2 regions of the Thiothrix litoralis genome follow, and region 1 is predicted to be linked to the other one. Evidence: predicted binding sites of a transcription regulator. Region 1 holds the regulator's gene; the other holds the start of a gene.
What was found. Region 1 encodes HrcA, which represses chaperone genes, less so after heat shock. Its sites were predicted from a motif close to TTAGCACTCNNNNNNNNNGAGTGCTAA; they were not measured.
Positions count from the first base shown of each region.

Region 2: rpoH (RNA polymerase sigma factor RpoH) is a predicted target of HrcA. The motif match lies at 1,445-1,471, and genes of this name have one in related genera.

Region 1 covers NZ_CP072801.1:1,441,177-1,444,592, reverse strand. Annotated here, with positions in the region: gene J9253_RS06925 (NAD(+) kinase) at 1-732, opposite strand, end outside; gene hrcA (heat-inducible transcriptional repressor HrcA) at 837-1,895, shown strand; gene J9253_RS06915 (proline--tRNA ligase) at 1,967-3,416, opposite strand, start outside.
Region 2 covers NZ_CP072801.1:4,121,728-4,125,143, forward strand. Annotated here, with positions in the region: gene J9253_RS20015 (coiled-coil domain-containing protein) at 1-1,226, opposite strand, end outside; gene rpoH (RNA polymerase sigma factor RpoH) at 1,505-2,374, shown strand; gene J9253_RS20025 (transposase) at 2,632-3,108, opposite strand; gene J9253_RS20030 (helix-turn-helix domain-containing protein) at 3,101-3,416, opposite strand, start outside.

The sequences.
Region 1 (3,416 bases):
CTGCCCATCAAAGGATAAGCGAGCGGGAATATCACGGTCTTCACACAGATGCACTTCGATTAGACTTTGGTTGTTGATCACCAAGGGGCGATCACTGAGCGTGTGTGGGCAAATCGGCACGAGTGCAATGGCTTGCAGGGAGGGGTGCATGATCGGCCCACCGCTGGACAGTGCGTAAGCGGTTGAACCTGTCGGTGTGGTAATGACCAAACCATCGGCACGCTGGGTGTTGACGAAATGCCCATCTACCCGTGTGGTGAATTCGATCATGCGGACTTCATTGCGCACATGCAGCACCACGTCATTGAGTGCGTCGCCGCTGCCAATGATGGCATCCTCACGAATGACATCGGCGTGAAGTACAAAACGAGGTTCTTCCTTGTACTGCCCGTTGAAGATTTCCTCCAGTTGCGTGAGTGCTTCATCGGGGGAAATATCCACCAAAAAGCCCAAACGCCCCAAGTTGATGCCGATAATGGGCACTTCATGATCAGCGAGTAAGCGTCCGGCACCTAACAATGTGCCATCGCCACCGACCACGATGGCAAGGTCAATGTGCTGCGCCAGCACGTCAGTGGGCATGGTCGGTAAGCCCAGAATAATGCCAGCGTTGCGGTCACAATGTACGTGCAAGCCGCGCTGGATCAGGAATTCGTGCAACTGATGCAGCGTTTTATCGACGCGGGTATCGTTGGGTTTGGTGAACAGGCCGATGTGGGAAAAGGGGGTCATAACCATTGCTTGTCTGATTAAAGCTGCAAGGCTGGCAAAGCTGCGCATAAATTGCAAGTTAAACAGGCTTGTATCTGCCCCACTTTGCCCCTATAACGGTAGTCATGATAACGACACCGCATCCAGAATTGAACGAACGCGCCCGGCACATCCTCAAAGTGTTGGTGGAAAGCTATATCCAAGACGGGCAGCCCGTCGGTTCACGCAACCTTGCCCGCAGCAGTGGGTTGGATTTGAGCGCTGCCACCATCCGCAATGTCATGGCTGATCTCGAAGAGATGGGCTATATCCGCGCCCCGCATACGTCAGCAGGGCGGATTCCCACCTCGCAGGGTTATCGCCTGTTTGTGGATGCGCTGGTCAATATCCGGCCGCTGGAACAGCAAGCCATCCATATTCTGCAAGGCCAGTTGAAAGCCGAGCGTGACCCGGCAGCCTTGATCCAGTCCGCATCCAGCCTGTTATCGGGTATTACCCAGTTGACGGGGGTGGTGAGTTTGCCCCGGCGTAATCCATCTTCGATCCGCCAGATTGAATTTCTGAGCCTGTCCAGCCGTCAGGTGCTGGCGATTCTGGTGATGAACCGCAATGAAGTGCAAAACCGGATTATCCAACTCGATACCGATGTCAGCTCCTCAGAGTTGCAGCAAGCCGCCAATTTCCTCAACGAACGCCTGATCGGCAAGGATTTGCAGCAAGCCCGTGCAGCCTTGCTGGAAGAAATGCGTCAGCACCGCGAAGACATGAACCTGATGATGCTTTCCGCGATTGCATTGGGTGAGAAAACCGTCGCCGATCTGGGCGAGCACAAGCAAGATGAAGATTGCGTGATTGCGGGCGAAACCAACTTGATGGGCTACGACGACTTGTCGGATATTACCAAGCTGCGCGAGTTGTTTGCTGCTTTTACCCGCAAGCGCGATATTCTGGGTTTGCTGGACAAGTGTTTGCAGGCCGATGGGGTTAAAATCTTCATCGGGCGCGAATCCGGGCAGGCGGTATTTGACGAATGCAGCCTCGTGACTGCACCCTATGAGGTGGATGGCGAACAGTTAGGCGTGCTCGGCGTGATTGGCCCGAAGCGGATGCCGTATGAACGGGTCATTCCCGTGGTCGATATTACTGCGAAATTGCTGAGTCTGGCGCTGAAGTCACGCCATTGATTTAACTTAAGAGATAGTCTTACTCTGCCTCAAATCTCCTTCCTCATGTCGGGAGATTTGAGGGGATTTTCTTACAACCCTTGAATAAACGCCAGAATCTCGGCAACCGGTACTTTTATCGCATCACCGCCACTCCGCGCCTTGTATTCAATCTCTCCGGCTTGTAAGCCACGCTCAGAAATGATGACCCGATGCGGAATGCCCACCAGCTCGTGGTCAGCAAACATCGCGCCGGGGCGTAATGCGCGGTCATCCAGCAACACATCCACGCCTGCGGCTTGCAGTTGTGCGTACAGTTCTTCCGCTTTCGCCGCTACATCAGGCGATTTCTGCATATTCAGGGGTGCAATCACTACGGTGAACGGTGCAATCGCCGCAGGCCAGCGAATGCCGTTTTCGTCGTTGTTTTGCTCAATCGCAGAGGCGACGACGCGGGAGACGCCGATGCCGTAGCAACCCATGGTCATGACTTGCGCCCGCCCGTTTTCATCCAGCACGGTAGCATTGAGTTTTTCCGAATAGGTTTTACCCAATTGGAAAATGTGTCCGACTTCGATACCACGCATGATGGACAGTGTGCCACAGCCATCCGGGCTGGGGTCGCCTTCGATCACATTACGCAAATCGGCAATTTGGGGCAGGGCGACATCGCGTTCCCAGTTGATCCCGAAAAGGTGCTTGCCGTCGCTATTTGCGCCTGCGCTGAAGTCAGCCATATTGGCGACAGTACGGTCAGCGATTACCGGGATTTTCAAGCCGACAGGGCCTAAAGAACCAGGGCCCGCACCAATCAGTGGGCGGATTTCATCTTCACGAGCAAAGCGTAAGGGTACGGCAATGCCGGGGATTTTTTCCGCCTTGATTTCGTTCAAGGTATGGTCGCCACGCACCAACAGGGCGATGAAGTCGGCTTCAGCATCCTCCGCCGCTGCCACGATCAAGGTTTTGACGGTTTTTTCGATAGGCAGGCCAAATTGTTCCACCAGTTCTTCGATGGTTTTGGCGTTGGGAGTGTCGACTTCACGCATTGCTTCCGTTGGGGCGGTACGTTCGGCAATCAGGCAAACGGCTTCCGCTAGCTCGATATTGGCCGCGTAGTTGCTGCCACTGGCGAAGGCAATCGCGTCTTCCCCGGAATCGGCAAGGACGTGGAATTCGTGCGAGGCATTACCACCGATTGAGCCGGTATCCGCTTGTACCGGGCGGAAATCCAAGCCCAGCCGTTGGAAGATGCGCGAGTAAGCCGCGAACATGGTGTCGTAAGTTTCCTGCAAGGATTCCTGCGTCGCATGGAAGGAGTAGGCATCCTTCATCAGGAATTCCCGTGCACGCATCACCCCGAAACGTGGGCGAACTTCGTCACGGAATTTTGTCTGGATCTGGTAGAAATTGATCGGCAACTGCTTGTAGCTGCTCAATTCCTTGCGGGCGTAATCGGTGATGATTTCTTCGTGCGTGGGGCCGTAGCAGAAATCACGCTGATGGCGGTCACGGATGCGCAACAGTTCCGCCCCGTACTTT
Region 2 (3,416 bases), 1.6 Mb from region 1:
CTGGTGTGTTGCTGTTCGCGTTCGGTCAGTTGGGTTTCGCGGGCGTGCAGGTCGGTTTCACGCTCGACTAGCTGTTGTTCGCGTTCACTGAGTAGGCGACCTTGCCCCAGAACATGCTGGTCTTTGGCTTGCAGGGTTTTGTCGCGTTCGCCGAGTTGTTGGGCGATTTCCTGCTGTTGTTGCTCTTGCTGCTGGATAAGTTGGTCTTTTTCGAGCAGCAAGGTGTCTTTGTTGCTGATGAGGGTGGCGTATTCGCTGAGGTGCTTTTCCTTGTCGAGTAACAGGTTTTCCAGTTCGGTGACACGTAGGTGATGGGTGTCGATGTGTTGTTGTTGTGCTTGCAGGCGTTGGTCAAGGGCATTGATATGGGCTTGCAGCTCGCTGATCGACTGGTCACGGCTTTGGATTTCTTTGTCGCGTTCCTGGAGTTGCAGGAATTGCGCGGTGATTTGTTCATCGCGGCGTTGCAGGTTGCGTTCGCGTTCGTTGATGGTTTGATCGCGCACGGCAAGGTGCTGGTCTTTGGCGAGTGTCTGGTTGCCTTGCTGGATGAAGAGTTGTTCGCGTTCTTGTGCAAGGCTGTCTTTTTCGTGTAGGAGCCGGGTTTGTTCGGCCAGTTGCTCATTGCGCAGGCTGATCTGTTCAACTTTGCGGCGCACCAGGCTGTCACGCTGGTGGATTTGCTGATCTTTCTGGAGGATCAGGTCGTCACGGCGTTGTAATAAGCGGTCAAAGTCGCGCTGGCGCATATCGCGGTTCTGGATGTGTTGGTCGCGTTCTTTCAGGTGGCGGTCACGGTCGGAAAGCTGCCGGTTGCGCTCACTGATGACTTGTTCCTGGGTGTAGATGCGCTGTTGATGGTCGCGTATCCAGCGGTTGAGTTCGTCTAGCTGTTGGCTGAGTTCCTGAATGCTTTCGTCGCGTTTGCCGAGTTGCTTGTCGCGGTTGTCGATTTCGCGGTCACGTTTGCCGATGTGTTGGTCTTTTTCTTCCAGACGGCGGTTGCGGATGTGGATTTGGTCTTCACGTTCCAGAATGTACTTTTCTTTCTGGTTGGCGAGTTGTTCGATTTCGCGGGAACGGTTTCCCAGTTCGCGGATAATCTGGTCACGTTCCTGAATGACGGCTTCTTTTTGCTGGAGAGCAGTGTCACGTTGGGCAATCTGGTTATCGCGTTCCAGTGTATTGTTCTGGTTTTGTTGCAATAGGTGTTCTTTACGTTCCATGTGCTGGTCATGTTCCAGTAGCGATTGTTTCAGTGTTTCAATAAGTTTGTCTTTGCTTTGCGATAAGTGTTTGTTCTTCTCTGTTCATGGCTATTTTGTTCAGCTTGTCCATTTGTTCAGCTTGTCCATTTGTTCGCTGTTGTGGATGATAATGTGCTAAAAATAACGTGGCATGAATCAATGGTAATGTCAGGATAGGGCGAAAACCATACGGGGTATTAGCACTCTAAGTTTGAGAGTGCTAAGATTAGCAATAGAAGTATATTAGGAGACTACGCATGACCAACGCATTGATGCTTAGAGGGCAGACACTTCCGGTTCCTGTCGGGAATCTGGAAAGTTACATCCATGCTATCCATGCCATTCCTGTGCTGGACACGGAAGAAGAGCGTGGCTTGGCTGACCGTCTTAAATACGCAAGTGATCTGGAAGCAGCGCGTCAATTGATCCTGCACAACCTGCGCTTCGTGGTGAAGGTGGCTCGTGGTTACAGTGGCTATGGGCTGCCGCTGGGTGATCTGGTGCAAGAGGGTAACGTCGGTTTGATGAAAGCTGTCAAACGTTTTGACCCTGAAATGAATGTGCGGCTGATTTCTTTCGCTGTACACTGGATTCGTGCGGAAATCCACGAGTTCATCCTGCGCAACTGGAAGATCGTCAAAGTGGCGACCACCAAGGCGCAACGTAAATTATTCTTCAACCTGCGTAGCAGCAAAAAGCGGCTGGGCTGGTTGAATCACGAAGAAGCCGAGTCGATGGCTAGCGACTTGGGGGTTAGCACGGCTGAAGTGCTGGAAATGGAAAAGCGCATGAGCGCCCACGATGTCGCGTTTGATCTGGGTGTGGATCAGGATGACGACGATGCTAGCAGTTTCTCACCCAGCCAGTATCTGGCGGCTGAGTCGGCTGACCCATCCGAAAGGTTAGAAGCGGAAGAGTGGGATACGTATACCCGTGAACGTTTTCAGGATGCAATGGAAGGGCTGGATGCACGTAGCCGTGACATTCTTGCCAGTCGTTGGTTGGCGGAAGAGAAAGCCACCTTGCATGAGTTGGCAGACAAATACAGCGTATCTGCTGAGCGTATTCGCCAGTTGGAAAATGCTGCCATCAACAAACTGCGGCTAGCTGTTGCAGAAACAGCCTAAGGTGGAAGCCCCATAAAAAAGGCCGCTTACGCGGCCTTTTTATGGATGGTGTTTGATGCTTAACCGAAAAAAGCGACCGACAGGAAGCTAAACCAAGCGAAAGCAATCAACCCAACCACCAACAACATCGGAATACCAAAATCCCAGCTAAACATACCTATGCGCCTCTCAAATACTTATGTGTACGAGAGGATAAAGGAATAGCGCCTCCCTGACAAGATCAGGAAGTATACCATCGGCAATTGAGAATTCGGTTTTCATATTTTGACGACCCTAAAATTATCGGTCATCAATGTGCTTAATTGTTGGTGATGCTTGCCAATATCCCGAAAGAAACCCAAGGTGGCATTTTTAAATTTCACGAAGGTATCGTAGTAAGTACCATAGATCACTTCGCGTTTGAAAAATCCCCACAAGCGTTCGATCAGGTTGAGGTTCGGGGAGTAAGGCGGCAAAAAATGTATCTGAATACGGCATCCCTCGGTTGCCAGATAGGCTTGCACCAATTTGGAATTGGTAGTAGCGTGCATTATCCGCAATGATGTGGATTTTCCCCGCTGGTTGTGCGGCTTCGAGGTCTTCCAGTAAGCGGATGGCAGCTTGGGCATTAATCGTTTTTTCGGTATGAATGAGAAGACGTAACGTCTTGAAAGAAAACGCACCATTGATGTTGAGGCATTCCCGTCCGGTGTTGGAGCGCAGGTTGAAATCTTGACCTTTGCGTATTCAGCCATAGCCCGCCTGGGTGTTGTGCTGGGGGTGCACCATGAAATACACATCATCCTGCTCACCAAGGTTAGCTTTCAGCGTTTCCCAATGCGCGATGAATTGCGTTTGGGCGGCGGCATCCGCTTTACCCGGCACGACTTTGGGTTTCTTGTGGGAAAACCCCAACCGTCCTAGCAAGGCTGATACACTGCGGGGTGCATGGGTCACTTGAAACTGTTGCTGGATGTACTGACCGACCGCTTTGCAAGTGCTATGCAGTGTTTCCGTCACATGCTGTTTGAGGGTCACTTGTTGGCCTACGCTCAGGTACGGC